3 regions of the Rhizorhabdus wittichii genome follow, and region 3 is predicted to be linked to each of the others. Evidence: predicted binding sites of a transcription regulator. Region 3 holds the regulator's gene; each other region holds the start of a gene.
What was found. The regulator LexA, encoded in region 3, represses DNA repair genes until DNA is damaged. The targets are predictions, from matches to a motif close to GTTCCNCNCTTGTTCT.
Positions count from the first base shown of each region.

Region 1: a site for LexA is predicted at 2,110-2,125, ahead of recA (recombinase RecA). Genes of this name have one in related genera too.
Region 2: a site for LexA is predicted at 3,326-3,341, ahead of HRJ34_RS03235 (DNA recombination protein RmuC). Genes of this name have one in related genera too.

Region 1 is NZ_CP059319.1:1,018,848-1,024,998, reverse strand. It holds gene HRJ34_RS04995 (hybrid sensor histidine kinase/response regulator) at 1-1,894, shown strand, start outside; gene recA (recombinase RecA) at 2,199-3,272, shown strand; gene HRJ34_RS04985 (VOC family protein) at 3,437-3,784, shown strand; gene HRJ34_RS04980 (glutathione S-transferase family protein) at 3,819-4,445, shown strand; gene HRJ34_RS04975 (c-type cytochrome) at 4,455-4,787, opposite strand; gene alaS (alanine--tRNA ligase) at 4,936-6,151, shown strand, end outside.
Region 2 is NZ_CP059319.1:649,471-655,621, reverse strand. It holds gene HRJ34_RS03250 (TorF family putative porin) at 1-626, shown strand, start outside; gene HRJ34_RS03245 (glutathione S-transferase family protein) at 646-1,350, opposite strand; gene HRJ34_RS03240 (hypothetical protein) at 1,502-1,960, opposite strand; gene HRJ34_RS03235 (DNA recombination protein RmuC) at 1,976-3,313, opposite strand; gene HRJ34_RS03230 (adenylate/guanylate cyclase domain-containing protein) at 3,438-5,465, shown strand; gene HRJ34_RS03225 (hypothetical protein) at 5,506-6,151, shown strand, end outside.
Region 3 is NZ_CP059319.1:3,423,338-3,429,488, forward strand. It holds gene trpC (indole-3-glycerol phosphate synthase TrpC) at 1-162, shown strand, start outside; gene moaC (cyclic pyranopterin monophosphate synthase MoaC) at 159-638, shown strand; gene HRJ34_RS16430 (molybdopterin molybdotransferase MoeA) at 638-1,825, shown strand; gene lexA (transcriptional repressor LexA) at 1,883-2,557, shown strand; gene HRJ34_RS16440 (GNAT family N-acetyltransferase) at 2,612-3,118, opposite strand; gene HRJ34_RS16445 (ComEC/Rec2 family competence protein) at 3,129-5,273, opposite strand; gene gltX (glutamate--tRNA ligase) at 5,410-6,151, shown strand, end outside.

The DNA.
Region 1 (6,151 bases), 2.4 Mb from region 3:
CCTCGTCTGGCGCTTCCACCGGTCGAGCGAGTTCGACGGCCTGGGCGACATCATGCGGATGCTGGGCAGCGAGATCGGCCGGCGGATCGGCAGCGCGGGGGTGATGACCGCGCTGGTCGACGGCAATGGCATCGGCCTCGTCGCCAATCGCGTCTTCCTGCAGCGCGCGCTGGGATCGGCCGACGCGCCGAGCGCGGGCTGGGCCTTTGCCGAGCTGCTGCGCAGCGACGGCGACATGATCCGGCTCACCGCCGATCCCGCTACCGCCGATCCGGTGCGCCTGATCCAGATACCCCTCGACAACCAAGGCGGGGCCGACGCCACGCTGTTCCTGCTGCTCGACGAGCCGACCGGCCATGGCGCGGAGGCGCGGGCGGTGGCGACCGGCGATCTCCACGCGCTGCTCGGCATGCTGCCGATCGGCCTGGCCGTGGCCGAGCGCGACGGCCGCGTCCTGTTCATGAACAGCTCGTTCCGCCGCGCCGCCGGGCTGGGGCCGGAGGCGACGATCGTCTATCCGAGCGACCTCGTCGTCGAGGAGGACAAGGCCGCCGTCTCCGACGCGGTACGGCGCTTCTCCGCCGGGCGTGGATCGGCGAGCGACCTGTCGGTGCGGCTGAAGGAACGGCCCGAGGAGAATGTCTCGCTGACGATTGCCGCCGCCAAGGGGCTCGGCAAGGCGTCGGTGCTGCTCAGCCTCAAGGACAATAGCGAGGAGTCGCGGCTCAAGCGGCAGGTCGCCCAGGCGATGAAGATGCAGGCGGTCGGCCAGCTCGCCGGCGGCGTCGCGCACGACTTCAACAATATCCTGACCGCGATCATCGGCCATTGCGACCTGATGACGATGCGCCACATCCCCGGCGACAGCGACTATGACGACATCCAGCAGATCAAGCACAATTCGAACCGCGCGGCGGCGCTGACCCGCCAGCTCCTGGCCTTCTCGCGGCAGCAGACGCTGCGCCCGCAGATCCTGCAGATCCCCGACGTCATCTCGGAGATATCGAACCTGCTCAACCGGCTGCTGGGCGAGACCGTCCGGCTCGAGGTCAGCCATGGCCGCAACCTCGGCACCGTCCGCGCCGATCCGGGGCAGCTCGAGCAGGTGATCGTCAACCTCGCCGTCAACGCGCGCGACGCGATGCCCGACGGCGGCATGCTGACGATCCACACCTATGCGGTCTCGCAGGCCGACGTTCGGAGGCTCGGCATCGAGATCATGCCGGTGACCGAATATACCGCGATGAAGGTGACCGACACCGGCAGCGGCATCTCGGCCGAGAACCTCAACAAGATCTTCGAGCCCTTCTTCACCACCAAGGAGGTGGGCAAGGGCACCGGCCTGGGCCTGTCGACCGTCTATGGCATCGTCAAGCAGACCGGCGGCTTCATCTTCGCCGAGAGCGAGGTGGGGGCGGGGACGAGCTTCGTCATCTACCTGCCGGTCCATGAGGCGCCCGCCAAGGCCGCCGCCGCCCGCGCGCCGGTCAAGGAGGCGAGCACCGAGCTGTGGGGCACCGGCACCATCCTGCTGGTCGAGGACGAGGCGATGGTGCGCGCCGTCGCCGAGCGGGCGCTGGCGCGGCAGGGCTACAAGGTCCTCACCGCCACCAACGGCGAGGAGGGGCTGGAGATATTGGAAGCCGGAGAGGAGCCGATCGACCTCGTCATCTCCGACGTGGTGATGCCGACGATGGACGGCCCCTCCATGGCCCGCGCGGCGCGCGAGAAGCGGCCCGACCTGCCGATCATCTTCATGTCGGGCTATGCCGAGGAACAGCTCCGCCGCTCGATCGACCTCGACAATATCGGCTTCCTGCCCAAGCCGTTCTCGGTCCAGCAGATCGGCCAGGCCGCGCGGGAGGCGCTCGCGGATCACGCGCGTCTTGGTTAGCCTCAGGCGCTGGCGGTCGCATCCGCGACCTTGGCTATCCTCGCATAAGCTCGGGCGCGCGTTCGCGCTTGCGCAGCCCTGACGGGCTCCGACGATCAGCTCAGCGTCGGGATGCGCCAGCATCCCGCAAGGCCGAACGGCCGCCCGAGCTTATGCGAGGATAGCCAAGGCGGACGGATGTCCGCCGCCCGGCGTCTGAGGGCAAAACAATATAAGTTCTCCCCTTGTTCTAATGGAACATTAAGAGTACACGCGTTTCCGGTTTGAGGTTTCGGGCCACCCGATCTACGAGGGAGTGACGCACATGTCGGCGCAGTTGAAGCTCATCGGATCCGAAAGGGAAGCAGCGAATATGGATAGGCAGAAGGCCCTTGAAGCCGCATTGGCGCAGATCGACCGCGCCTTCGGCAAGGGCTCGGCGATGAAGCTCGGCAGCCGCGAGACGATGCAGGTCGAGGCGATCTCGACCGGGTCGCTCGGGCTCGACATCGCGCTCGGCATCGGCGGCCTGCCCAAGGGGCGCGTCGTCGAGGTGTTCGGGCCGGAAAGCTCGGGCAAGACCACGCTCGCGCTCCACGCGATCGCCGAGGCGCAGAAGGCGGGCGGCACCGCGGCGTTCATCGACGCCGAGCATGCGCTCGATCCGGTCTATGCCAAGAAGCTCGGCGTCAATATCGACGAGTTGATCGTCTCGCAGCCCGACACCGGCGAGCAGGCGCTGGAGATCGCCGACACGCTGGTCCGCTCGAACGCGATCGACGTGCTGGTGATCGACTCGGTCGCGGCGCTGGTTCCCCGCGCCGAGATCGAGGGCGAGATGGGCGACAGCCATGTCGGCCTCCAGGCCCGGCTGATGAGCCAGGCGCTGCGCAAGATCACCGGCTCGATCAGCCGGTCGAAGTGCCTGGTCATCTTCATCAACCAGATCCGCATGAAGATCGGCGTGATGTACGGTTCGCCGGAGACGACGACCGGCGGCAACGCGCTGAAATTCTACGCTTCGGTCCGTCTCGACATCCGCCGTACCGGCGCGATCAAGGACCGCGACGAGGTGGTCGGCAACGCCACCCGCGTCAAGGTCGTCAAGAACAAGGTCGCCCCGCCGTTCAAGCAGGTCGAGTTCGACATCATGTATGGCGAGGGCGTGTCGAAGGTCGGCGAATTGCTCGACCTCGGCGTCAAGGCCGGCCTCGTCGAGAAGTCGGGCGCCTGGTTCAGCTATGATTCGATCCGTATCGGCCAGGGCCGCGAGAATTCGAAGGTCTATCTGCGCGAGAATCCCGAGGTCGCCGCCAAGCTCGAAGCCGCGATCCGCGGCAATGCCGACGGCGTCGGCGAGGCGATGATGGCGGGTCCGTCCGAGGACGACGACATCTGAGGCGAGGGTGGGGGAGCGAGATGACTCCCCCCCATCCGCACCATCCCTCGTCATTCCAGCGAAAGCTGGAATCTCCCTTTCCTTCGTGCCGCTGGCGGTGACGATGGAAAAGGCAGGGAGATTCCGACTTTCGCCGGGATGACCAATATTGGGAGACGAGAACCATGACCGCGCGTCTCAACTATGTCGAGCTTCCGGTCGGCGACACGGCCGCATCCAGGGCTTTCTTCGAACAGGCCTTCGGCTGGTCGCTGACCGCCTTCGGCCCCGATTATGCCGCGACGACCGGGCAGGCCGGCAGCGACATCGGCCTCAACGGCGATGCGGGCGACGCCACCCGCGCGCCGCTCGCGGTGATCGAGACCGACGATCTCGAAGCCGCGCTGGCGTCTGTCGAGGCGGCGGGCGGGACGGTCAGCCGTCCGATCTTCGCTTTTCCCGGTGGCCGCCGCTTCCACTTCCGCGAGCCTTCGGGTAACGAACTGGCCGTCTATGTGAACGAGCCGGGCTGATCGGACGAGCCGGGCCGTCTCGCGGGAGGCTGCCATGGCGATCATCGTCCACCATCTCGAGAATTCGCGATCGCAGCGCGTCCTGTGGATGCTGGAGGAGCTGGGCCTCGCCTATGAGGTCCGCCGCTACGAACGCGATCCGAAGACGATGCTCGCGCCGCCCGCGCTCAAGCAGGTCCATCCGCTCGGCAAGTCGCCCGTCGTAGAGCATGACGGCCGCGTCGTCGCCGAGACCGCGACGATCCTCGAATATCTGGTGGCGCTCTCGGCCGGCCGGCTCGGCCCGCCCGAGGACCCTGACGGGGCGCTGCGCTGGCGCTATTTCCTCGACTATGCCGAAGGCTCGCTGATGCCGCCGCTATTGCTGTCGCTGGTGATCGGCAGGATGGGGCCGTTCGGATGGCCCGCCAGGGGCTTCGTCACCCGCATGGCTATGACCCACATCGACTATGTCGAGAGCGAGCTCAGCCAGCGTCCCTGGTTCGCCGGTGCCGAGTTCAGCGCCGCCGACGTGATGATGAGCTTCCCGCTCGAAGCCGGCCGCCAGCGTCTCAAGCTCGACGGCCGCCGCCCGTCGATCCTCGCCTGGCTCGATCGCATCCATGCCCGCCCGGCCTATCAGGCCGCCTTGGAGAAGGGCGGACCTTACGCCTATGCATGACCGTGCGGCTCAGCGCGGCTTGGCCGGCTTCGGGCCGATGCTCTCCAGATAGGCGATGAAACGCTTGATGTCGGCCGGCTCCCACGGATCTGACGGCATGTCGGGATGGCCCGCGACGATCCCCTCGGCGAGCGCTTCGTCGAGCGTCTCCACCGGATAGCGATAGCCCAGCGAACGGAAGGGCGGCGCGATGGGGAGGGGGCTCGCGCCCGTCTTCTCGGTGGCGTGGCAGGCGCCGCACCGCTTCACCGCCAGCGCATGGCCCTCGCGGGCGAGCCGGTCGGGCCGGGCCGTCGCGGCCTGCGATACGAAGAGGCAGGACAGGCCGAGCAGGACGGCCACGGATCGTTTCGAGGGGCTGGACATCATGGGGTCATATTCCGCGCCGGGCGGGCTTTAGGCCATACGCATTAGGACGTAGCAGCGACGATCTGCCATGCCCTCCGCCGAACCGCTTGAGAAGCGGCCTGCTCTCGCCTAAGTCGCACCCATGACCTCGACCAACGACATTCGCCGCTCGTTCCTCGACCATTTCGCGAAGGAAGGGCATGAACTGGTGCCGTCGGCGCCGCTGGTGCCGCACAACGATCCCACGCTGATGTTCGTCAACGCGGGCATGGTGCCGTTCAAGAATGTCTTCACAGGCCTCGAGAAACGGCCCTATTCGACCGCGACCTCGTCGCAGAAATGCGTGCGCGCCGGCGGCAAGCACAATGATCTCGACAATGTCGGATATACCGCGCGCCACCACACCTTCTTCGAGATGCTCGGCAACTTCTCGTTCGGCGACTATTTCAAGGAACGCGCGATCAGCCTCGCCTGGAGCCTGATCACCGGCACCTGGGGCATCCCGGCCGACCGGCTGACCGTCACCGTCTTCCACACCGACGACGAGGCGTTCGACCTGTGGAAGAAGATCGGCATGCCCGAGAGCCGGATCATCCGCATCCCGACCTCGGACAATTTCTGGTCGATGGGCGACACCGGCCCCTGCGGTCCCTGCTCGGAGATATTCTACGATCATGGCGCGCACATCCCCGGCGGCCCTCCGGGCAGCCCGGACGAGGATGGCGATCGCTTCGTCGAGATCTGGAACCTCGTCTTCATGCAATATGAGCAGGTCGACAAGGAGACCCGCATCGACCTGCCGAGGCCGTCGATCGACACCGGCATGGGTCTGGAGCGCATCGCGGCGGTGCTGCAGGGCGTCCACGACAATTACGATACGGACACCTTCAAGGCGCTGATCGCCGCCTCGGGCGAACTGACCCGGACGGCGACCAATGGCGACTTCAAGGCGTCGCACCGCGTCATCGCCGATCACCTGCGCGCTTCGGGCTTCCTGGTGGCGGACGGCGTGCTGCCGGCCAATGAGGGACGCGGCTACGTCCTGCGCCGGATCATGCGCCGCGCGATGCGCCACGCGCACCTGCTCGGCGCGGCCGAGCCGCTGATGCACCGCCTGGTGCCGAGCCTCGTCGCCGAGATGGGCGCCGCTTATCCCGAACTGGTCCGCGCGCAGCCGCTGATCGAGGAGACGCTGAAGCTGGAGGAGACCCGCTTCCGCCAGACGCTGGCCAACGGCCTGCGCCTGCTCGACGAGGCGACCGGCGCGATGAAGCCGGGCGACGTTCTGCCCGGCGCGGTCGCGTTCAAGCTCTACGACACCTTCGGCTTCCCCTACGACCTGACCGAGGACGCGCTGC
Region 2 (6,151 bases), 2.8 Mb from region 3:
AGCGCCGCCGCGGGCTGAGCTGGAGCGACGGCCGTCCGGCGGCGAGCGCGCGCCTGTCGCTGCAACCCGTCGAGGGCCTGTCGGTCTCGGTCGCGGGCACGACGCTGCGCCACGGCGCGCGGCACGATGGCGCCGCGATCGGGATCGACAGCGCGCTAGTCTACACGCAGGACTTCGGCGCGATCCGCGCCGACGCCCAGGTCAGCCACCACGCCTTCCCCGGCCATGGCGGCGCGAACTTTGTCGAGCTGGGCGGCGGCGCGGGGACGACGATCGGCCCGGTGCAGTTCGACCTGTTCGGCCTCTACGCCCCCAAGCAGGACGCGATCGGCGGCGACAATCTCTACCTCGCCGCCGCCGCCTCGGTCGCGATCGTCGGGACGCCGGTCACGGTCGGCGCGCAGGTCGGCCGGTCGAGCGGCACGTCCGACGATCCCGTCCGCTCCGCCCGCCTCCGCCCGCACGGCCGCTACACCGACGCGGCGCTGCGCGTCGACTATGTCGCCGGGCCCTTCACGATCGGCGTCGACCTGACCGACAGCTGGCACGGCCGCCGCGTGGCCAGCGGCCCGATCGCGGCTGACGCCGGACGGCGGGTTTCGGCGCGGATCGGGGTCAGCCTCTAATTCCTCATGCCGGCAGGCTCTACCCCCGCTTCGGAATCTCCAGCCCGCGCTGCACCGCCGGGCGGGCGAGGCCGCGGTCGAGCCAGGCGGGGACGTTCTTCAGGCCGTCATATTCGACGAGGTCGCGCGCCTCGTAGAAGGTGATCAGGTTGCGGACCCAGCCGAGGGTCGAGACATCGGCGATGCTGTAGTCCGCCCCCATGATCCAGTCGCGGCCGTCGAGCCGCTGTTCGAGTACGCCGAGCAGCCGCTTCGACTCGGCGACGTAGCGCTCCAGCGGGCGCTTGTCCTCATAGGCCTTGCCGGCGAATTTGTTGAAGAAGCCGACCTGGCCGAACATCGGGCCGATCCCGGCATTCTGGAAGAACACCCACTGGATCGTCTCGTAGCGCAGCGCCGGATCGGCGGCGATGAACCGGCCGCTCTTGTCGGCGAGGTAGATCAGGATCGCTCCCGACTCGAACAGGCCCAGCGGCCGGCCGCCGGGGCCGTCGGGATCGATGATCGCCGGAATCTTGCCGTTCGGGTTGAGCGACAGGAATTCGGGCGTGTGGCTCTGGTCGGCGGTGATGTCGACGAGGTGCGGCTCATAGGGAAGCCCCGTCTCCTCCAGCATGATCGACGCCTTCACCCCGTTGGGCGTGTTGAGCGAATAGAGCTGGATGCGGTCGGGATGTTCGGCCGGCCAGCGCCGGGTGATCGGAAAGGCGGAAAGATCGGCCATCGATGGTCTCCATTCTATGATCTGGGTTTTGTTTAACCCCCTCTTCCATCGTCATGCCAGCGGAGGCTGGCATCCATGTCTGTCGTCTCCTCAGATGGCATCTGGCTGGTGAGAGACATGGGCCCCAGCCTCCGCCGGGGCGACGGTGATATCAATAAACCTCGCTGTCCGGCTGGCCGCGCATCCGCAGGGTGTGGACCCCGGCGAAGGCCAGCCCGACCAGCCCCGCCACCACGCCGAAGATCGCCGGCGGGAAGCGGCCCTGCCCTGCCGGCATCCAGTCGCCGCGTTCCATGTTCGCGACGATCGCGAAGCGGCGGCCGACCGGATAGTCGGCCAGCTCGCCGCAGGCGATCGACAGACCGTCCTGGAAGGCCATCGTCCGGTCGCGGAACTCTATCCGCAGCGAGCAGATCGCCAGCGGCGACGGGTCGCTGCGATACTGCGCCACCACCCGCGCCGAAAGCTCGCGGCCGCCGCGCAGGATCGCGTCGCGACGCGCATATTCGGTGGCGGAGACCCAGGCGAAGACCAGGGTGAGGACGCTCAGCACCGCCCAGACGATCCGCAGCGACAGCCAATGGTCGGGCCTGTTCTCCGCCAGCGCCATCGACCGTCTGCCGCGTCAGTTCGGCAGGCCCGGCTCGCCGCCCTCCGGCGATGCCAGCAGGTCGACCGACGGCTCGCTCGCGCGGGTCTCGATCGCGCCCAGCTCGTCGATCTCCTTGTCGCCGGTCTCGACGTTGAGCTCGCGGAACTTGCGACCGGTGACGAGAACGCGGCCCTCGAAGCTCGACACGAATTTGTTGTAATTCTCGACCGCGCTGTTGAGCCCGCCGCCGACCCGGCGCAGATGGCCGGCCGCGGTCGACAACCGCTCGTACATCTCCTTGCCGAGCCGGCCGATCGCGCGCGCCTCCTCGGCCATCTTCTCCTGCCGCCAGACGCTGGCGATGGTGCGCGCGAGCGCGACGAGGTTGATCGGCGTCGCGATCAGCACGCGGCGCTGGTGCGCCCAGTCCCACAGCTCGGGGTCCTGCTCCATCGCCGCCGACAGGAAATGCTCGCCCGGGATGTACATGACGACATAATCGGCCGCATCGCCGAAACGATCCCAATAGCTTTTCTGGCCAAGCTGGTTGGCATGGGTGCGCAGCGCCGCCGCATGCGCCTTGAGCAGGGTCGCGCGCGCCGTCTCGTCGACCTCCTCGCTCGCGTCCATATAGGCGTTGAACGAGCATTTGGCGTCGACGATCAGCTTGCGGCCGCCGGGCAGGCGGACGACGACGTCGGGGCGCAGCCGGCCGTCCTCGGTATCGACCGACACCTCGGTCGCGAAATCGGCATAGGGCGACAGGCCCGCCTGTTCGAGCACGTTGCGCAGCGACTGCTCGCCCCAGCGCCCGCGCGCCTTGGGGCTGGCGCGCAGCGCGTTGACGAGGCGAGCGGCCTCGTCGCGCACCTGCCCCTGCCCCTGGCGGACCAGCTCGACCGCCTCGCGCAGGCCGGCATAGCTGTCGACCCGCTCCTTCTCGACCCGCTGCAACCCTTCCTCATAGCGCTTGAGGGTGGTCTCGACCGGGTTGAGCAACGCCTTGAGCTGCGCCTCGTTCTTCTCGCCCGCCTGGTGGAAGCGCTGGTCGGCGCGTTCGAGGAACTGGCGCTGCGCCTGGTCGAGCAGCTTGCCGCCGACCTCGGCGAACTGGGCCGCGAGCTGCTCCTTCGCCTCCTGGAGCTGGCGGATCTGCGCCTCGAACGCCTCGGTCCGCGCCTGCCGCTCGGCGGCGAGCCCGGCGCGATCCGCCTCCGACCGGGCGAGCGCGTCGCGCGCGGCGTCGAGCGCCCGGCGCAGCCCGGCGGCGTCCTCGGCCCCGCTCGCCAGCAGCCGGCCGCGCACCAGCCAGCCGATCGCGAGCCCGATCAGCAGGCAGGCGGGCAAGGCAAGGGCGACGATCGGCGACATGGGGCATCCTTTGGAACAGAATGGGAACCCTGCCCCGGACCGGCACGGATTGCAAGCGAACTCGCCGCTTCCCATCTGCCTCGCAATCGCTCTAATATCCCGCCAGGGCATATTGGGGGATTCTATGGCGGGTAGCGGCGAAGGCGCGTCACTGGCGGCGCGTATCCGGGGTTTCGGTCCGCTCTTGCGCAAGACGCTGCGACAGATCGGCGCGACCCGACTCGTCGTCACCGCGATCTTCCTGATCCTCGGCCTCGCCTTCGCCCGCTACAGCTGGAACGTGATGCTGGCGAAGGACGCCGAGCGCGCGCTGTTCGACGTGCGGCTGCTGCTCGCCAGCCCGCGGGTCGAGACCGATCCGCGCATCGCGATGGTGACCTTCACCGAGGACACGCTGCGCCTGACCGGCCGCCGCTCGCCGCTCGACCGCTCGATGCTGGCCAAGGGACTGCTCGCGCTCGACCGGATGAAGCCGAAGGCGATCGGCATCGATATCCTCGTCGATCAGCCGACGCCCGAGGACCAGATATTGATCGACGCCTTCCGGACGATGAAGACGCCGACCTATCTGGGCTTCGCGTCGCATGCGACCAACACGACCTTCATGACGCTCGACCAGGAGAATTTCCTCCGCGACTTCCTGCGGCAGACAAAACCCGGCAACGTCCACCCGACGAGCATCCGCCTGCTCGCCGACGACGACGGGGTGATGCGGAGTTGGCCGAACCAGCCGCGCGAGCTGCCGCCGCTGATGGCGAACTCGCTGACCGGCGGCGGCGAGCAGTTCCGGTCCTACCAGGGATCGATCCGCTACCGGCTGCCGAAGTTCGCCGACCGGCCGGTGTTCGACAAATTCCCGATCGAGATCATCGCCAATCCCGATCTGATCGAGGCGTTCCGCCCGCAGATCGAGGGGCGCTACATCATGATCGGCGGCGACATCCCCGACGTCGACCAGTTCATCACCCCCGCCTCGCGCATCCAGAAGGGCGAGACGACGATCGGGCTGGAGATCCACGCGACGCTGCTCGCGCAGATGCTCGACAACATCATGCCGCGCAAGATTCCGGGCTGGGGCCTGTGGCTGATCGCGCTCAGCGTGATCGCGCTCGGCGCGCTGACGGCGGTGTCGAACATGAAGATCTGGAAGCTCGGCCTGCTGCTGCTGGTCCAGGCGGGCGCGATCGCGGCGGTGCCGTTCATCTGGCAGTTCCACGGCATCGACACCCAGGGGCTGCCGGTGTTCGGCTGGCTGATCGGCTGGGTCTTCGCCTATTCGGCGGTCGGCACCGCGGCGCGGGGCATCGGATCGGAGCAGCGCAACTTCGCACAGTCGGCGCTCGGCAAATATCTGCCCGGCGACATCGCCAAGGACATCATGAAGAATCCGGAGCGGCTCCAGCTCCACGGCGAGAAGCGCGAGATCTACGCGCTGTTCAGCGACCTGGAAGGCTTCACCAAGCTCAGCCACCAGATCGAGCCGGAGATGGTCGCCTTCCTGCTCAACAAATATCTCGACGTGCTGTCGGAGACGGTGCTCGAACATGGCGGCACGATCGACAAGTTCGTCGGCGACGCGATCGTCGCCTTCTGGGGCGCGCCGATCAGCCGCCCCGACGATTGCGAGCGCGCCGTCCGCTGCGCGGTGGCGATGTACGAGGCGGGCGAACAGTTCCGCCGCGAGGCGCCCGAGGGCGTGCCGCCGATCGGCGTCACCCGCGTCGGCGTCCATTTCGGCGAGGCGATCGTCGGCAATTTCGGCGGCGAGGGCCGCATCCAGTACACCGCGCTCGGCGACTCGATGAACACCGCGTCGCGGCTCGAAGGCGCCAACAAATATCTCAAGACCAAGACGCTGGTCAGCGACACGGTGGTCGAGCGCTCGGCGCTGAGCTGTTTCCGGCCGGTCGGGCGGATCGCCGTGTCGGGCCGGTCGACCCCGATGGAAGTGTTCGAACCCGTCTTCGATTTTTCCGAAACCGCTGTGCAACAGTTCACAGACATCTTCCGTAGATATGATGCAGGAGATGAAGGTGCGTTGGCCGAGTTCGAAAAGATGGCCACAGAAAATCCTGATGATAAGGCGCTCGCCAATCTGATAGAGCGTCTTCGTGAGGTTGGACCGGGAGGTTATAGTGCTCTGGACAAATAAACGCCGGCCGCAGGCTGCCATTGCGGCGTTCCTTGGAATCATGCTGGCGGGCAGCGCCGTGGCGGCCCCGCTGGTGGTCCGTTCGGCGGGCCCCTCGGCCAAGGTCTATCCGGCCGGCAAGGCGCTTCCGGACAATGCCAAGATCACGCTGAAGGCCGGCGACACCGTCGTCCTGCTCGACGGTCGCGGCACCCGCACGCTCAGCGGCCCGGGCACGTTCAGCTCGACCGGATCGACCGTCGCGGCGGCGACCACCGGCTCGACCCTGGGCGCGCTCGTCTCGGGCGGCGGCGAGCGGCGCGCGCGGATCGGGGCGGTGCGCAGCGCGAGCGGCATCGACAAGAATGCCGGCCGCAACCCGAACGTCTGGTATGTCGACGTCACCCGCAGCGCGAATATGTGCGTCGCCGACACCTCGTCGGTGACGGTGTGGCGCCCCGACGCGAGCAAGGCGGCGAGCGTCCGCGTCACCCGCGCCGACGGCACCAGCGGCACCATCGACCTCGCCGCCGGCCAGGCCGCCGGGCTGTGGCCGGCCAGCCTGCCGGTCACCGACGGCAGCGCCTACAAGCTGAGCTGGGACGGCGCCAAGGCCCCGACGTCGCTCAAGTTCGTCGTGGTCAAGCCGACCTCGCCGGGCCTCGAGGACATGGCGCAGTCGCTGATCAAGGCCGGCTGCAACGCGC
Region 3 (6,151 bases):
GCGCCCGCGGGCTGCACCTTCGTCGCCGAGAGCGGGCTCGGCTCCAAGGCCGACCTCGACGCCATGGCCGAGCATGGCGTGGGCTGCTTCCTGGTCGGGGAATCGCTGATGCGGCAGGACGACCTCGCCGCGGCGACGCGCAGGCTGCTGACCGGGGCATGAGCCCGAAGCTCACCCATATCGACGCCGAGGGCGCCGCCCGCATGGTCGACGTGTCGGCCAAGGCGGAGACGAAGCGCGAGGCGGTGGCCGAGGGCCGCATCCTGATCGGCGCGGCGGCGCTCGACGCGATCCGCGCCGGATCGGTCAAGAAGGGCGACGTGCTCGCGGTCGCGCGCGTCGCCGGGATCATGGCGGCGAAGAAGACCGCCGATCTGATCCCGCTCTGCCATCCGCTGCCGATCTCGGGCGTCACCCTCGACCTCGCGATCGAGGCCGACGGCATCCGCGCCACCGCGACCGTCGCCACCACCTACACCACCGGCATCGAGATGGAGGCGCTGACCGCCGTCACCGCCGCGCTGCTGACCGTCTACGACATGGCCAAGGCGCTCGACCGGGGAATGCGGATCGAGGGCGTCCGCCTGCTGTCCAAGACCGGCGGCAAGTCGGGCGACTGGAAGGTCGGGGACGCCTGATGGCCCTGATCGCGGTCGCCGAGGCGCAGGCCCGCATGCTCGCGCTGAAGGCGCCGCTGGCGATCGAGACGGTGCCGCTGTTCGATGCCGCCGGCCGCTTCGCCGCCGCCGACATCCGCGCCCGCCGCACCCAGCCCGCCGCCGACCTGTCGGCGATGGACGGCTATGCGATCCGCTTCGCCGAACGGCCGGGCCCGTGGACCGTGGTCGGCGAGAGCGCGGCGGGCGGCGGGCTCGGCCGCGCGCTGGCGCCGGGCGAAGCCGCGCGCATCTTCACCGGCGCGCCGGTGCCCGAGGGCGCCGACGTGATCCTGGTCCAGGAGGAGGCCGCGCGCGACGGCGACCGGCTGGCCATGACGGGCGAGGGGCCGCCCCGGATCGGCGCGCACATCCGCCGGCGCGGCGGCGACTTCGCCGAGGGCGGCCTGCTGATCCCCGAGGGCGCGCCGATCGGCGCGGCGGCGATCGCGCTGGCGGCGAGCGGCGGCCATGGCGCGGTCGCCGTCCACCGTCGGCCGCGCATTGCGCTGCTGTCGACCGGCAACGAGCTGGTCGCGCCGGGCGCGCCGACGCCGGGGGCGCTGCTCCCCGCCTCCAACGGCCCGATGCTGGCGGCGCTGCTGCGGGGAGAGGCCTGCGCGGTGCAGGACCATGGCATCGTCCGCGACGATCTCGACGCGATCGCCGCCGCCTTCACGGCGATGGCGGCGGGCGCCGACATCATCGTCACGACCGGGGGCGCCTCGGTCGGCGACCATGACCTGGTGCTGCCGGCGCTGGAGAAGGCGGGCGCGCGGATCGATGTCTGGAAGGTGCGGATGAAGCCGGGCAAGCCGGTGATGATCGGCACGCTCGGCGACACGATCATACTCGGCCTGCCCGGCAATCCGGTGTCGGCCTTCGTCACCGCGACCCTGTTCCTCAAGCCGCTGATCGCGCACCTGCTCGGCGCGGCGAACCCGGTGCCGGAGCCGGTCGTCGCGCGGCTCGGCGCGCCGCTGGCGGCGACGCGGGACCGGGCCGAATATTTCCGCGGACGCTGGGCCGGCGGCCGCGCGGTGCCGTTGTCGGGACAGGACAGCGCGGGGCTGTCGGCGCTGGTCGACGCGGCGCTGCTGATCGTCCGCCCGCCGGACTCGCCCGGCCTCGACGAAGGCGCCGAGGTGCCGGTTTTACCGATCGCTTGACAGATTCCGGCCAGTTGCCTAAATGTTCTCCGTCCGTTCCCGACGAGGGCATTTGCCATGCTGACCCGCAAGCAACATGAACTGCTGTGCTTCATCAACGACCGGCTGTTGCAGACCGGCGTGTCCCCCTCGTTCGAGGAGATGAAGGAGGCGCTCGACCTCAAGTCGAAGTCGGGCGTCCACCGCCTGATCAGCGCGCTCGAGGAACGCAATTTCATCCGCCGCCTGCCCAACCGCGCCCGCGCGCTGGAGGTGCTGCGCATGCCCGAGACGGCAACCGCCAAGCCGACCGCCGCCGCGTCGGGCAAGGCGAAGGCCGCCGCGCCGGCCGTCCCGCAGGCTGCCAACGAGAATGTGCTGGAGATTCCGCTGCACGGCCGCATCGCCGCCGGCCTGCCGATCGAGGCGCTGGAAGGGCAGAGCAGCCTGTCGGTGCCCGCCGCGCTGCTCGGCCCGGGCGAGCATTATGCGCTCGAGGTGGCCGGGGATTCGATGGTCGAGGCCGGCATCCTCGACGGCGACTATGCGCTGATCCGCCGCGCCGAGACGGCCCGCGACGGCGAGATCGTCGTCGCGCTGATCGCCGATGCCGAGGCGACGCTCAAATATTTCCGCCGCGAGGGCGCGATGATCCGGCTCGACCCGGCCAACCGCGCCTATGACCCGCAGCGCTACAAGCCCGACCAGGTCCGCATCCAGGGCAAGCTCGCCGGCCTGTTGCGGCGCTACTGATTGTCGACGTCATCCACCCTCTCCTCGTCATGCCAGTACAGGCTGGCATGACGGTTAGGTGGGGTTTGGCCGCTCCAGCGACAGGTAGATGCTGTCGCACCACTCCTCGCCGACCAGCCAGGTTCGCTCGGCGAAGCCGTTTTCCGCGAAATTCAGCCGCCTGAGCAAGTTCAGCGATCCGACATTGCGCGGATCGACGTCGGCGACGATCCGCTCCAACCCATGGACGTCGAACGCCCGCCCGATCAGCGGCGTCAGCGCCTCGGCGGCGAGCCCCAAACCCCAATGGTCGGGCCGCAGGATGAAACCGATCTCGGGAAAGCGGTAGAGCCCGGCCTTGCCGATCACCCTTCCCGCATGTTCGATCACGAAATCCTCGCCCTCCGCGGGCGGAATCGCGATCATGTCATCCAGCCAGGCACGGGTGTCGTCGATCGATGCATGGGGCAGGCTCGACCAATAACGCATTGCCGTCCGGTCGCTCAGCACCGCGTGCAGATCGTCCAGGTCGCTCGGACGAACGGCTCGAAGCAGCAGGCGCGCGGTGCGGATCTCGACCATTGTTGCTCCCTTACATCCGGAAGGTCGACCAGGGGTGGCGGCCGACCGCCGCCGCCACGCTGTCGACCGCACCGCGATCGAGGTCAATGGCGAGGCCGCCGGTCCGCGCCAGCAGCGGGCGGTCGATCTTGAGCCAGCGCGGCGTGCAGCCGCGCGGCAGGCGGCGTTCGCTGATCGCGATGTCGGCGGCGGCGCAGGCTCGCGACAGCCGGGTCCAGTCGAGCCGATAGGGGCTGCGCGTCGCGAGGATGCGCCAGCGCCGCCCACCGCGTTGGATATCGGTGATGCAGAGATCGGCCGAGCAGCGCGCCTGCATCAGCGCATCGACCGGCAGCGCTTCGGCATCGACGCCCGCCGCCTCGCCGAGCACGCCGCGGATATAGTCGCCCGCGCGATCGCGCAGCAGCGCGACCCGGCCATCGCCGAGGACGAAGGCGACGTGGCGGCCGTCACCCGTCACCAGCAGGTCGGGCGTCGGCGACAGCAGCGCCCATAGCGCGCCCGCCGCGACGGGCAGCAGCCCCCAGCGCCGCGCCCGCGTCCGCCACAGCGCCAGCCACAATCCGCCCGCCGCCATCAGCGTGAAGGCACCCCACGCCATGGTCGGCAGCATCGCCACCGCGCCGGGCGCCGCCGCGACGGTCCGCGCGATCCACAGCAGCAGCGCGAGCGCCTGCGACACCAGCCACCAGGCCGGCGCGCCGATCCCGGCGATGTCGAGCAGCAGCGCCAGCGCCTCCAGCGGCATGATCACGAAGGTGGTGAGCGGGATCGCGACCATGTTGGCGAGCGCGCCGTAGAAGCCCGACTTGTGGAAATGGAACAGCGCGATCGGCGCGAGCGCGACCTCGATCACCAGCCCCGACAGCAGCAGCACCGCCAGGCCCCGGCCGAACCGCGCCGCCGCCCCCTCGTCGCGACGCGCGGCGAAGGCGGCGACGCGCGGATGGTCGAGCGTCGCGACCAGCGCGGTCACCGCCGCGAAGCTGAGCTGGAAGCTCGGCCCCGCCAGCGCCTCGGGCCAGAACAGCAGCACGACCAGCGCGCCCGTCGCGACCAGCCGCAGGGTCAGCGCCTCGCGCCCCATCGCGATCCCGGCCAGCACCAGCAGCGCGGCGACGCACGACCGGATCGTCGGCACCTGCGCGCCCGACAATAATGTATAGGCGATACCTGCCAGCGCCCCGGCGCCCGCCGCGATCAGCAGCAGCGGCGCGCGCAGCGCCAGCGCCGGGCTGAGCGCGAGCAGCCGCAGGGCGAGCAGCAGCACGCCGCCGACCACCGCCGAGACGTGCAGCCCCGACACCGACAGCAGGTGCGCGAGCCCCGACCGGCGCAGCGCCTCGGCATCCTCCTCGGCGATCGCGCCCTGGTCGCCGGTCGCGAGCGAGGCGGCGATGCCCCCGGCACTCATCCCCGTCACCCGCGCCTCGATATGCTCCGACAGGCGGGCGCGGCGATCAGCGAGCCAGTCGAGCGGGCCGCGCCCGTCGCCGGCCGGCACGATCCCGGGCGGGTCGAGCGCCTTGCCGGTCGCGCCGATCCCCTGGAACCAGGCGGCGCGCGCGAAATCATAGGCGCCGGGCACCGCCGGCGGCGCGGGCGGCATCAGCCGGGCGCGCACCCGGATGCGCCCGCCGGCCGCGACCGGCCGCTCCAGATCGGCCTGGTCGACGTTGAGCCGGATGCGGTGCGGCAGCAGCAGGCCGGCATCGGGCGCGATCGTCAGCCGGGTCAGCTCGCGCGCGGGCATCCGCTCGACCGCCTCGATCCGGCCCGCGACCTCGGTCACCACCGGCCGGTCGATGCGCGGCGCGGCGACCCAGTCGGCGCGTGCCCAGACCAGCAGCAGCCCGGCGATCGCCGCCAGCGCCCCGACCAGCAGCATCCGTCCGGCCCGCCGCCCGACACCGAGGGCGACCCCGCACAGCGCGATCCCGGCGAGAAGCGCCAGCGCCGCGAACCAGCCGTTCCGGTCGGGCAGCACCAGCCACAAGGCGATGCCGCCGCCGAGCGCGACCGGCAGCCACAGCGCGACCTGGTCCCGCTCCGCCTCCAGCCAGGCTTCGAGTCGCGCGGCGATCCTATGGCCGATCGCCGGGCGGACGGCGGACCCGATCGGCGGCGGCGCCCGGAAAAGCCCGGCTTTCAGCATGTCGCCGGACGCCACCGCCGATTCGCAGCGGTTGGCCCGTCCGCCGGTTTGACCCGGCGGGAAAATGCTTTACGGGGCGCATCGACATCGCAGGCCATCGGGCCCGATCTTGGAGAAAGCGCGCGTGGGCGCAAGCATGGAAAAGCAGACCGTCGTCACCCGTTTCGCCCCGTCGCCGACGGGCTTCCTGCACATCGGCGGCGCCCGCACCGCCCTGTTCAACTGGCTGTTCGCCCGCCACCATGGCGGCAAGTTCCTGCTCCGCATCGAGGATACCGACCGGGCGCGATCGACCCAGGAGGCGATCGACGCGATCCTCGACGGGATGCGCTGGCTCGACCTCGGCTGGGACGGCGACGTCGTCTACCAGTTCGCCCGCGCCGAACGCCATGCCGAGGTCGCCCGCGAACTGCTCGCCAACGGCCATGCCTATCGCTGCTACGCGACCCCGGAGGAACTGGCCGAGCTGCGCGAGCAGCAGCGCGCCGCCAAGCAGCCGCTGCGCTATGACGGTCGCTGGCGCGACCGCGACCCGTCCGAGGCGCCCGAAGGCGCGCCCTTCGTCATCCGGCTGAAGGCGCCGCGCACCGGCGAGGTGACGATCGACGACCAGGTCCAGGGCCCGGTCACCGTCCAGAATGCCGAGCTGGACGACATGATCCTGCTCCGCTCGGACGGCACGCCGACCTATATGCTCGCGGTGGTGGTCGACGATCACGACATGGGCGTCACCCATGTCATCCGCGGCGACGACCATCTCAACAACGCCTTCCGCCAGCTCGCGCTGATCCGCGCCATGGGGTGGGAGGAGCCGGTCTACGCGCATATCCCGCTGATCCACGGCGCCGACGGCGCCAAGCTGTCGAAGCGGCACGGCG